Regions from separate parts of the Ferdinandcohnia salidurans genome, predicted to be linked through region 1. Evidence: predicted binding sites of a transcription regulator. Region 1 holds the regulator's gene; each other region holds the start of a gene.
The links. The regulator LexA, encoded in region 1, represses DNA repair genes until DNA is damaged. The targets are predictions, from matches to a motif close to CGAACATATGTTCG.

Region 1 (3,220 bases):
TGCGGAAAAAGGAAAGGTTGCTCGTTTAATTTGTGATATTCATAATGCGGATGGTACTCCATTTGAAGGGGATCCTCGTAACAACTTAAAGAGAGTCTTGAAAGAAATGGAAGAACTAGGATTTACGAATTTCAATCTTGGCCCTGAACCTGAATTTTTCTTATTTAAGTTAAATGAAAAAGGTGAACCAACACTTGAACTTAACGATAATGGTGGTTACTTTGACTTAGCGCCAACAGACCTTGGTGAAAACTGCCGCCGTGATATCGTGTTAGAGCTCGAGGAAATGGGATTTGAAATTGAAGCTTCTCATCATGAAGTTGCACCTGGACAACACGAAATTGATTTTAAATACGAAGATGCTTTAACAGCATGTGATGAAATTCAGACCTTTAAACTTGTTGTAAAAACAATTGCTCGTAAACACGGTTTACATGCAACCTTTATGCCAAAACCATTGTTTGGCGTAGCGGGTTCAGGAATGCACTGTAATCTATCATTATTCAAAGGTGAAGAAAATGCATTCTTTGATCCAAATGCGGACCTACAATTAAGTGAAAATGCAAGACATTTCATTGCGGGTATTTTAAAGCATGCTCCTAATTTTACAGCTGTTACAAATCCAACTGTTAACTCATATAAACGACTAGTACCAGGTTATGAAGCACCTTGTTATGTGGCTTGGTCTGCTCAAAATAGAAGTCCACTTGTTCGTATCCCGGCTTCACGCGGTTTAAGCACACGTGTTGAGGTGCGTTCAGTTGACCCAGCAGCAAACCCTTATATGGCAATGGCTGTATTATTAGCTGCAGGATTAGATGGTATCAAGAACAAGTTGACTCCACCAGCACCTGTTGACAGAAATATCTATGTGATGAATAAAGAAGAGCGTAATGAAGCAGGAATTGTGGATTTACCACCAACCTTATCTCTTGCATTAGATATGCTTAAGCAGGATGAAGTGTTAATCAAAGCGTTAGGCGGACATCTGTTCGAACACTTCATTGAAGCAAAAGAGATTGAATGGGATATGTTTAGAACCCAGGTTCATCCATGGGAGAGAGAGCAGTATTTGACGATGTATTAATAAATGAACCCTTAACACATCCTTGTGTTAAGGGTTTTTTGTTACATAAAAAGGGAACATTTCTAAATGAAATGTTCCCTTTTTAAATTAATGAATTGTGCGGTAAACACCGATGACTTTTCCTAGTATAGATACGTTCTTGAGGATGATCGGTTCGAGCATCGAGTTCTCCGGTTGCAAGCGGAAATGGTCTTTTTCTTTAAAGAAACGTTTTACAGTCGCTTCATCTTCTTCAGTCATAGCTACAACAATATCCCCATTGTTCGCTGAATGTTGTTGTCTGACAATCACATAGTCTCCGTCAAGAATTCCCGCTTCGATCATACTATCGCCCATAATCTCAAGCATAAAGATTTGGTCATCATGTGCAGCAAAACGATCGGGTAATGGGAAGTACTCTTCAATATTTTCCACAGCTGTAATTGGTTGGCCTGCAGTAACCTTACCAATAACCGGGACATTCACAACGTTTGCAGTTGGAATTGTTTCATTTTCGTCAACCTGCAAAATTTCGATGGCACGAGGTTTTGTAGGGTCTCTTCGAATCAACCCTTTGCTTTCAAGTCTAGACAAATGTCCGTGTACTGTTGAACTTGATGCTAAACCAACAGCCTCACCTATTTCCCTTACGGAAGGTGGGTAGCCCTTATCTTTAACTTCTTGTTTTATGTAATTCAATATATCCTGCTGTCTTTTAGAAAGCTTCGTTGTCATCTTCGCTCATCCCCTTGCATTTATATTTTATATGTATCTAAATCTTCTTTTCATAATCTCTCGGTTCAGGTGACCAAGTTATTTCGACAAATACCGAATTTCTTAAGTTGAGTATAGCATGTTTTACTAGATTATACAAACATAAGTTCGAATTTATGTTGACACAAAACAAATGTTCGGTCTATAATAAAAATATAAAATACGAACAAACATTCTATAGGAGTGAAATAAAGATGTTGAGGAAATTACAAGGCGGATTTATCTATTATGTACTATTTGTTTTATTAAGTATGGGAATGGTTATTATTAGTGCAAGCTAAATGCGTAATGTGGATGACTTGTAAAATATCTTTTCATCTAGTACTATGAACTATGATTTAGAAAAGAATAAACAAGGAGTAAAAATTATGCTTTCAAAAGATAAAATTGATCGGATCAATGCTCTTGCAAAAAAAGCGAAGACAGTTGGTCTTACGGATAAAGAAAAAGAAGAACAGCAGGAGCTTCGACAAGAGTACTTACGTGTTTTTAGAAGTTCAATGACTAATACATTACATTCTGTAAAAGTCGTTGACCCTGAAGGTAATGATGTAACCCCAGAAAAACTGAAAGACAGTAAACGGAAAAGATTACATTAATAAAGAATACATAGATTTCTATGTATTCTTTTTTTTTGTGCATACTATCAATGAAAGTACTGCTATGTTTGATGTTAGTTCACAAGAAACTTTTGAAAGGATGTTTACTTTTATGACACAATCACTAACTGACTTGTCGATAGCGTCAATTCGAACACTTTCTATTGATGCAGTTGAAAAAGCAAATTCAGGACACCCAGGAATGCCAATGGGAGCCGCACCCATGACATATGCTCTGTGGACTCGACATATGAAACATAACCCGAAGAACCCAAATTGGTTCAACCGTGACCGATTTGTATTATCTGCGGGTCATGGCTCTGCATTATTGTACAGTATGCTACACCTATCCGGTTACGGCTTAACCATTGATGACTTAAAGCAGTTTCGCCAATGGGACAGTAAAACCCCAGGACATCCTGAGTACGGCCATACTGCAGGTGTCGATGCAACAACTGGCCCGCTCGGTCAAGGTATTGCCATGGCTGTTGGAATGGCGATGGCAGAGCGCCATTTAGCAGGTGTCTACAATAAAGACTCATTAGAAATTGTTAACCATTATACATATGCCATTTGTGGTGATGGTGACCTGATGGAAGGTGTATCAGGTGAAGCTTCATCATTAGCTGGACATTTAAAATTGGGTCGACTAATTGTTTTATATGATTCCAACGATATTTCTCTTGATGGAGATCTTAATCAAGCTTTCTCAGAATCAATCGAACAAAGGTATAAGGCCTATGGCTGGCAATATCTACGTGTTGAGGATGGAAATGATGTA
Region 2 (3,220 bases), on a different contig from region 1:
ATTTGTATGACCTACGATCCAATTCGTCATGAAACCACCATAGCTGCCACCTGTTACACCAAGCTTTATTTCATCAACAAAGTCAAAATGCTCTACAGCATAATCAGTTGCTGCCATCACATCTAAATAGTCCTTGCCGCCATAATCACCTCGAACAGCATCAACAAATTGTTGCCCATAGCCATGACTTCCACGTGGATTTGTAAAGACAACAACAAATCCCTTGCTAGTTAACACTTGAAACTCATGGAAATACGTATTGGCATACATCGCATGAGGACCACCATGTACTTCAATAATTGTTGGATACTTTTTACCTTCTTCATAACCAAACGGCTTCATCACCCAACCATTAATTTCCCAGCCATCTGGAGCATTAAATGTAAAGCTTTGCGCATCTGCTAATTCAATATCCTGTAAAAATACTTCATTTACATTTGTGAGTCGATTTATATCGCCAGTACTTAAATCTAAATAATATAGATCTCCTGGTTCTGTTGGTTTACTGATACCAACAACTGCCTTATGATTTTTTACTGTTAGTGCGTATACATGCTGGTTCTCGAATAAGGACGGATAGATTTCACCCTCAATTGAACCATAATAAACTCCTGTGCTGCCATGATTACTTAACAGAAAGTAGAAACTTCTGCTATCTTCATTCCAAATAACACCAGGATTTGAACCACCTAATTGGAAGTCGGCAGCAACACAATCCCCTACATATGCATCTAACTCACTTGTTAGACAAGAAAGCTCGGCACTATCATTTGAATATAACCAAATCTTTGGTAAAGTAGCCCCTACAAATTCTTGTTCATGTCCAATTAGTGCAATATATTTGCCATCCGGTGACCAAGAAGGGGTACTAAAATTGCCTGTGCTGTTCGTAATCTTTTGATAACTCTTATCTTGAAGCGACATCACATAGACATCAGAAATCAAGTTATAATCTGAATCCTCACTGATATCTCCTACAAATGTAAGTTTAGATCCATCTGGAGACCAACATCCTGCCGTATAATCATGTTCCCCTGATGTTAATTGCTCCACTACACCAGTAGCCACATCTACCAATGCAAGATGTTGACTTTTATTATCTAAAAATCCTGCTACATCAGATTTATAACGAACTCTTTCGACAACCATCGGTTCAAGTTTTTTCTCGTCTTCATCCTTCTTCTTCTTTTCTTTATCCGTGACGCTCTCGTCATGTGCTAATGAAGTAGTAAATAAGATCTTTGAACCATCCGGTGACCAGATCGGATTTCGTGCCCCGTTTGCACAATATGTAATTTGTTTTGGTTCACCACCGTTTGTATGTAAGCAATAGATTTGCTGTTTTCCTGAACGATTCGATACAAATGCAATTGATTCTCCATTCGGGGACCATCGTGGCGAACCGTCTTTCACATCGCCAAAAGTCCATTGAGTAACCTTACCTTCAACAGTACCAACATATAAATGTGAGTTATACTCGTGCTTATCCTTATTAATTTCAGTCTCCACAAACACATATTTGCTTCCATCTGGAGAAAACTGTGGATCATTGACTGTTTTTAATTCATATAAATCCTCTGCTACGATGCCTCTGCGTTTTATCTCTGTCATTCTTCTCCCGTCCTTTATTACGAATTGTCAAAGTAGTACCTCTTACATTATGCACTACTATTAAAAGTATTTCGACACTGGAAATAAATTTTCCTTCTCTCTTCTTGATTCTTCTAAAAATATGTTTTATTATATATACAAACATACGTTCTAAAAAAAGAGGGGTAATCATGACAAGAATACCTGAGGATGACCGAGCTATTTTTGAAAAAGCTGTCTTTTTACCAATGGTTCTTACCATCCTTAATCGTGATCTGACAGCAATAGAAACCGCTGGCTTTAAGTTAAAAAAGCCTTATCTCCATTTACTTGAACATACAATGAAGAAGGTTCAAAAAGACCTCTATACAATTAAACTACAAATGAAAAAGAAAAATATGAAGGTATGGGAAAAACAAAGAGATGAGGCATTCACATTATTTTCATTCATGTATCGAGGCTATGAAGAGGAACATAACTACTTTAACCCACGGATTCGAAATGAAGTTCAACAGTTGCTTGAATCTTATTTCATTGAAAAAAACGACAATGATTAAAAATGAACAAATGTAAGGCTGGGAAAACCAATTCATTATTGGCGATCTGTTTGATTTGGTATACTTTCATTGTTTTGAGGATTTAGTACAAAATTTATGCGTTTATTTGGTTTGTCCATTCTATTGGTAACAATCGTTCGCAGTTGTGCAGTTCTATGGAGTTGGTTTTGGAAGGATCCTTTCGAGATTTGCAATTTAATGGCTTGCTTATTTGTAAAAATAACAGTTGTGTTCTCATTCACACTATATCTACAATCTGAAACATAGTTATGAGATAGCCATGCGCAGTCTTGCTTTGTTGGCGATGCGGTTGGAAATAAAAAAATCTTATTAGACGCTTCAACAATAATCGGTGCTTTATGGGTCACTCCCATGATTTCACGTGTCCCTTCTTGCCTGCCCTTAAGTGAGCTTCCAAAATAACGGCAGCTTCGGTCGACGATCTCAGTCGGCTTCATGGCTACAACATATTCACCTTCAACTTCCAGTACCCTTGAGCAAGTATTTTTTCCTATTTCAATAGGTAATACTGCCATTGTGTCTGGATTAATTTCATATTCCATCAAATAATTCGTTTGCGTAACTTCCATCTATTCATCCCCTTCAAATTATTATAATATTTTACTAATGAAAGCACTTTCATATTATCACTTCTAGGTATTTATAACTATACAGTTCACAAAAAGTTCACAAAAAAAAGAGTGGAATTCTTAATCAAATACGCCTTGGCGTATTTGCGTCCGATTTTTTTCGAGCATGCTCGAAAACTTACCTTTGAAAAATCGTGACATCCGCCGGAGGCTTTAACTTATTCAGACGGGGTACCAACCCCGACTGTATATAGTTAAAATGCTCTTTTGAATGCAAAAACATTTTTAAAAGAAGACCACCAAATTCATTTCTATGAATTTTCATTTATTTGTCCAAGTTCTTTTTCGGCTAGATAGGAGTTTGCTTGTTCTAATTTCGTATGCTCATCAACCGAATTACCCGCATAGTCAGATTCAGAAAGAAAAGGATTATTTGTGTCTAGGGCGTTTGACATTCCGAATACCGGATTTAATGGTGTATTC
Region 3 (3,220 bases), on a different contig from region 1:
CAGTAACCCCCAATTTTGTTTCAAATTCTTTTACATTCAATTTCATCTGTTGTATATACTTTGGTGATTCTTTATCCCAAGGGCTTTCTACACTTTTAAGATAAGGGTATGGATATTTCCAATAATGTTCCGAGTTCTCAGTAAAACCATTACCAGTTGAAAAATATTGAGCTTCAATGGGTTGCCCATTGTACGTTAAAATTTGTCCTTCAGTAGCTTTTACTGCATCTTCGATTTTTGAAATATAAGTCTGATACCTATCTCCCCATTGTCCTTGTAGTTCTGATTTTGTTTTAAATACTTGATGAAACTGAGTGTCAGAAACATCAGCACCTTTACCTACACCTGGCTTTGTATCACTCAACATTAGTCTTAATATGTACGTTCGTGCAGCAATAGCTTGAGCTTTCAATGCCTCAAACTCAAATGAAGGTGACATTTCAGATGAAACAACACCTGCAACATATTCTTCTAAAGGAAACTCCTCTATTTTCTTTGAATTATCCCTATATACTGATACCGCGATTGAAGAAGGATTAGTATCGGAAATATTATCTTTTATACTATTTCTCGGTAATTCAAGGTCACTTGCTAGAATGTCAGTAATGTTTTTTTCTTTGGAACCAAAAGAAACAACTATAGATGGGATTGCTAAAATAAGAGTACTTATTACTATAATTAGTACTAACAATGGGGATATATTTTTCATTAAATTCTCCACCCTTAAAAAAATACTAGACTTTATTTAGGTATATGAGATTCTATCAGTTTAAATACCACTTTTTACACAAATTTACATATTACTTCTTCAACTATTAATGCCCCGTTTCTTTAAGTACAAAGCCTCACAATCTCTTCTAACACTAACATACATATACAATTTTCTTATAAGTGTTATTCAATTAAATGGTCCGTTTACTTAATGAGAAAAAATCCCATATTATCAAAAAACACATATAATAGCTGTTGGACATTTTCAAACAGTAAACTGTATTTTCTTTCATTTATCATTTCTTCTTTTTAATTAACCATTGCATTGTTCAATTAAATGCCAAAATCTTTTCGAATAGCAAGATTGAACAAAGGAAAAAAATATAATATAATAAAGGGAACGTATGTTCTTTTTTGGCAAAGGAATCATTTGTGGAGAAAAGAGGTGACAAAATGATCCGCGATAGAGGTAATAAAAAGTGGGTTTCACTAATGTTACCTGAACATGTAAAGATGTTGAGGGAATATAACGCAAGTTATAATAAGATTCCAAAACCGTCTCTTGATGAACAAAAATATGAACAGTTTAATGAAATTGTATCTGAGGCTATGGAAATGAATAATACCTTGGACGTTACTTATTATTTTCAAGGGGATGTCAAGCATTACATTGGCAATATTCACTATATCGATGTATTAAAAAAAGAGATAAGAATTATTGATCAACGGGCTGAAAAGCACTTTTTAAAATTAGAAAATATCATAGGGATATCAAACTACAATGAATAATATTCAGAAAAAATTGAGCAGAAGGAAGAGCAGTACTAAATGAAAAGAACTATCTATATTGACATATCTTCAAAGAATAAACGTTTGAAATTTAAAAGATTTTTTAAAAAAAGTCTTGATAAAAAAATCAAATGGACAGCAATGATGCTGCCAGAGCATGTAAAAATACTTAGAGATTGGACGGAAGAAGACACGTATGAGCAAAAACCTGAACTTGATGAACAGCAAATTGAAGAGATGAATGGCATTCTTTGTGAGGCAATGGAGGAGGGGAGAGAATTAGTGATTACGCATTATGAAGGGAAACACCACAAACTCCTTCTCGGCACTATCCATCATTATGATGCTCTACAAAACAAACTGCATGTCATCGATAAATTTGGGGAAGTTCACTATATCCCAGCAAACATGTTAGTCGATTTGCGTTTTTTCGGTTAATACTTTTAAAAAAAGCGTGATTTAAAAATCACGCTTTCTTCAGCAAAAGATAAATAAAATAAGGTGCTCCTATAAGAGCAGTCATAATTCCAGCAGCAATACCTTCTGGTTCCACAATATTGCGCCCGATTGTATCAGCAAATAATAATAGCCAACCACCAATCAGCACAGCAAGTGGGATAAAAAGCTGATGACATGCTCCTACTAATGTTTTTGCGATATGTGGAGCCATTAAACCAATAAAGGCAATGCCACCAGTAACAGAAACAGCGGCAGCGGCTAATGCAACTGCTGTTAATAGTAAAAGCAGCCTTTCTTTTTCAATGGAGATACCTAGCCCAATTGCGGTCGTCTCACTTAAATTAAGGATATTTAAGCGATTCGCTTTAAAAAGAGTAAAGGGAATTAGCACAAGCAACCAAGGTAGGAGTGCCAGTATAAATGGCCAGTCTGTCCCCCATATATTCCCCGCTAACCATCTGGCAATAAAGTCTACTTTTTCACGTTCAGAGGAGGAAATGAGTAGGACCATTGTGCCTGATAAAGCCATTGAAAAACCAACTCCTATTAAGATTAGCCTTACTGGTTGGAGGCCTTCACTTTTGCTATATGAGAATAGATATATTAAGCATGCTGTTATGAGGGCACCGAAAAACGCTACAACAGGAAGCAAATAAATAAATGATCCGACATCAATCGGAGCATACAAAAAGAAGACCGAAATGCCTACACCTGCCCCAGAATTAATTCCAATGATTCCAGGATCTGCGAGGTCATTTCGTGTAATTCCTTGTAGGATAGCCCCGGATAGGGCGAGTGCCATTCCGGCAAGAACTGTAATAACAATACGTGGTAAACGTACAGAGAATAACACAAATTCTTCTTTAAAAGACCCTTCTCCTAAAAGTGTAGGAATTAACCTATTGTAAGACAAGGAGGAGTATCCTAGTCCCATGCTAACGATAGTTGTTATGATGATCATTACAAAGATTCCAATGAGTAAAAAGCGATGTTTGTTACGTAAACTTGGATGGATCATGAAAAAGCCTTACCTCCTTTATGGACAATGAATAGGAAGAAGGGAAGCCCCAATATGGCTACAATCGCAGGCACTGGTGTTTCAAAGGGGGCATTTAAATTTCGTCCAAGCGTATCTGCAAATACCATAAAGGTAGCACCAGCAACAGCTGACATCGGAAGAATATAGCGATAATCTGTTCCAACAATGGCTCTTACAAAATGGGGAATCATCAAACCAAGAAAGGTAAGATTTCCAACGAGT
Region 4 (3,220 bases), on a different contig from region 1:
CGAACGCAGGAACCCTTCCTTGTCCGCATCAAGAATGGCAACAAGTGAGACTTCTGGAATATCCAGCCCTTCACGAAGCAGGTTGATACCTACTAAAACATCATGTTTACCCAAACGAAGGTCACGAATAATTTCAATCCGCTCTAGTGTTTTTATTTCTGAGTGCAAATAATTTACCTTGATCCCAACGTCCTTCAAGTAATCCGTTAGATCCTCAGACATTTTTTTCGTTAAGGTAGTAATCAGGACTCGTTCATTTTTATTAACACGGTCCTGGATTTCACCTAATAAGTCATCAATTTGACCTTGAATTGGCCGAACCTCAATAATTGGATCAAGTAATCCTGTAGGACGAATAATTTGTTCAACCATTTCGTCTGTATGCTCAATTTCGTACGGTCCAGGTGTTGCAGAAACGTTAATGATTTGATTAATATGCTTTTCGAATTCCTGAAATCGCAGTGGACGGTTATCCATTGCAGAAGGAAGACGGAATCCGTGATCAACCAGTACTTGTTTTCTTGCTTGGTCACCATTAAACATGCCGCGAATCTGTGGCAATGTCACATGCGACTCATCAACGACAATTAGCAAATCCTCAGGAAAATAGTCCAATAAAGTATAAGGTGTTGAACCTGATGGTCGTAAGGTTAGATGACGTGAATAGTTCTCAATACCTGAACAAAAGCCCATTTCACGCATCATTTCAAGATCATAGTTCGTCCGTTGTTCTAAACGCTGCGCTTGTAAAAGTTGACCATCTTCACGAAGTTCAGCTAAGCGTTCTTCTAGCTCTGCCTCAATATTTTTAATCGCGATTTGCATTTTTTCTTCACGGGTTACGAAGTGGGATGCTGGGAAGATTGCAACATGCTCACGTTCTCCCAGTATTTCGCCAGTTAAGGCATCAACCTCACGTATCCGGTCTATTTCATCGCCAAATAACTCCACGCGAATACAGTGCTCATCACGTGAGGCTGGAAAGATTTCAACGACGTCCCCTCTTACACGGAAGGTTCCGCGCCGGAAGTCAATATCGTTTCGTTCATATTGAACATCCACTAATTTGCGTAAAAGCTCATTTCGCTCAATTTCCATTCCTGTTCGTAGGGAAACTACGAGTTCCCTATATTCCTCAGGAGAACCCAAGCCATAAATACAAGATACACTTGCAATTATAATGACATCTCGTCGTTCAAAAAGGGAAGATGTTGCAGAGTGTCGCAATTTATCAATTTCATCATTTACACTTGAGTCCTTTTCGATATATGTATCAGATGATGGAACATACGCCTCTGGCTGGAAGTAGTCATAATAACTAACAAAATATTCAACAGCGTTATTTGGAAAGAACTCTTTAAACTCACTATAAAGCTGTCCTGCCAATGTTTTATTGTGGGCAATGATAAGGGTTGGTCGATTTACTTCCTTGATTACATTCGAAATCGTGAACGTTTTTCCTGTACCCGTAGCACCTAATAATGTTTGAATTTTTTTGCCCGCTTTAATTCCATCAACAAGCTGTTGAATTGCTCTTGGTTGGTCACCCTGTGGTGAATACTTGGAGACTAACTCAAATTGATCCTTCATTTACGTTCCTCCCATCCATTCTTATCGTTTTATGTGAACCGTTATGTAATTTTTCACTGACTTTTTCTCGATAGAAACATTGTACCACAAACCGACCTAAAACAAACAAAAATACGAACTGATATTCGATTTTATTTGTTGAAATGTAGTTTCTAAACAAATATAACATGTTATAATTTGGAAAAATAGATTGAAGTAAAGGAGATGTTTTATGATAAAAAGGGGAAGTTTCATATTAATTTTCGTTTCTTTTTTGTTAGTTTCATGTAACAAGCAATCTGCTACACCACCAAGTCCCAGCCAATCTATCGATCAAACGGAAGGGTGCCCCAATGGGGAAGTGATTGAATGGGTGGATGTATTAATGATCAACGATATAAAATATGAACACCATTTTCCGGATGCTTCAGATGAACAAAGTTCGATTGTCATTGAAAAAGGAGAAAAACTTGGAGATGTCACGTTCATGATGAGTGAGCATGCCTGCAGCGATCATGTAATGAAAAATGGAGATGCTGCTTATTTACCTGAAGGAACTTCAATTTACGAGGTAAAAGGCTATCCTTCCTCTTTCATTGTTACTGCGGGAGATAATGTGTTTGTTGTGGACGAAAATAAGAAAGCCAAAACGGCTGGCGAGCTTTATCCATTAGATGGACTTGTAAAAAACATACATTTCGAAAGCACCGAAGACGGTAGTCGCCTACATACGTTTTCAGATGAATCCAAGAAGCAATTTATTGAAGCTTGGTATCCGTTGGTTTTAGGTGATTTAGATACATTATATAAAACGGGCAAATTTGAAGGTGAGCGTGTTTTTATAGAAATGGAGCTTACTAATGGAGTATCCTTCCGACTACTCTATTGGTTGGATTCAAACACCTTTCATAGTGGGGCAATTGGAAATGATGAGATTCAAACAGTCATTGTTTCAGAATTGGAAAAGTTAGATAAAAAAAATACTGACCTAGATTCAATGAAAAAAAATCCTTCATCATCTCGATGAAGGACTTTATTTTTCCGCTCGTTTCCCCATATTTCTCGCATACATGAATCCTGCACCCAACGAAATGATATCCGCAACGATAATAATAGCGGAATCCGCATATCCTTTATAAATAGACGCAACGATAAGGGCAACCGCAAGTAAAAAACCCACATAATGATTATAGGTCACTCTTGTAAAGAAAATGACGAGTACACCCGGAAGGATGAGCGCCAGCAATATTTTTAATAGCATTAAATTCGTATCCTTTCAATTTCATATCATCAAATGCGCCTTGGCGTATTTGCGCCCGATTTTTTTCGAGCATGCTCGAAAATTTACCTTTGAAAAATCGTGGCATCCGCCGGAGGTTTTAACTTAATTCAGGCAGGTTTATTCACGCTAAATTAATTAGTTTATAACATTTATCCATTACCTATAATAGTAAAGGATTTACTGAATTAAGTTAAATATAGCAAATCGAATGAAGGAATTCACGTGATTACTCCTGCTATTTAAACAATTCCGGGTAGAATCCTCTAGCCAATGTTTCAACTGCATACGCCATACGGTTTCCTGGTAAAACACTCTCTAATGAAATAACAACAAACTTTTCATTTTTAACACTTTCAAGCTGCGAAAGAG

Region 2: the regulator LexA is predicted to act here: its motif matches at 1,750-1,763, upstream of ACFSFW_RS14300 (YhjD family protein).
Region 3: the regulator LexA is predicted to act here: its motif matches at 1,574-1,587, upstream of ACFSFW_RS00805 (YolD-like family protein).
Region 4: the regulator LexA is predicted to act here: its motif matches at 1,705-1,718, upstream of uvrB (excinuclease ABC subunit UvrB).

Annotation. Positions count from the first base shown of each region.
Region 1 covers NZ_JBHUEK010000007.1:389,261-392,480, forward strand. The annotation lists gene glnA (type I glutamate--ammonia ligase) at 1-1,087, shown strand, start outside; gene lexA (transcriptional repressor LexA) at 1,175-1,801, opposite strand; gene ACFSFW_RS04870 (DUF896 domain-containing protein) at 2,209-2,439, shown strand; gene tkt (transketolase) at 2,552-3,220, shown strand, end outside.
Region 2 covers NZ_JBHUEK010000022.1:92,902-96,121, reverse strand. The annotation lists gene ACFSFW_RS14305 (S9 family peptidase) at 1-1,611, opposite strand, end outside; gene ACFSFW_RS14300 (YhjD family protein) at 1,782-2,147, shown strand; gene ACFSFW_RS14295 (competence protein ComK) at 2,183-2,737, opposite strand; gene ACFSFW_RS14290 (hypothetical protein) at 3,049-3,220, opposite strand, start outside.
Region 3 covers NZ_JBHUEK010000004.1:88,828-92,047, forward strand. The annotation lists gene spoIID (stage II sporulation protein D) at 1-709, opposite strand, end outside; gene ACFSFW_RS00800 (YolD-like family protein) at 1,165-1,500, shown strand; gene ACFSFW_RS00805 (YolD-like family protein) at 1,642-1,938, shown strand; gene ACFSFW_RS00810 (FecCD family ABC transporter permease) at 1,967-2,977, opposite strand; gene ACFSFW_RS00815 (FecCD family ABC transporter permease) at 2,974-3,220, opposite strand, start outside.
Region 4 covers NZ_JBHUEK010000010.1:130,806-134,025, reverse strand. The annotation lists gene uvrB (excinuclease ABC subunit UvrB) at 1-1,590, opposite strand, end outside; gene ACFSFW_RS07965 (hypothetical protein) at 1,802-2,596, shown strand; gene ACFSFW_RS07960 (DUF2198 family protein) at 2,603-2,830, opposite strand; gene ACFSFW_RS07955 (ABC transporter substrate-binding protein) at 3,087-3,220, opposite strand, start outside.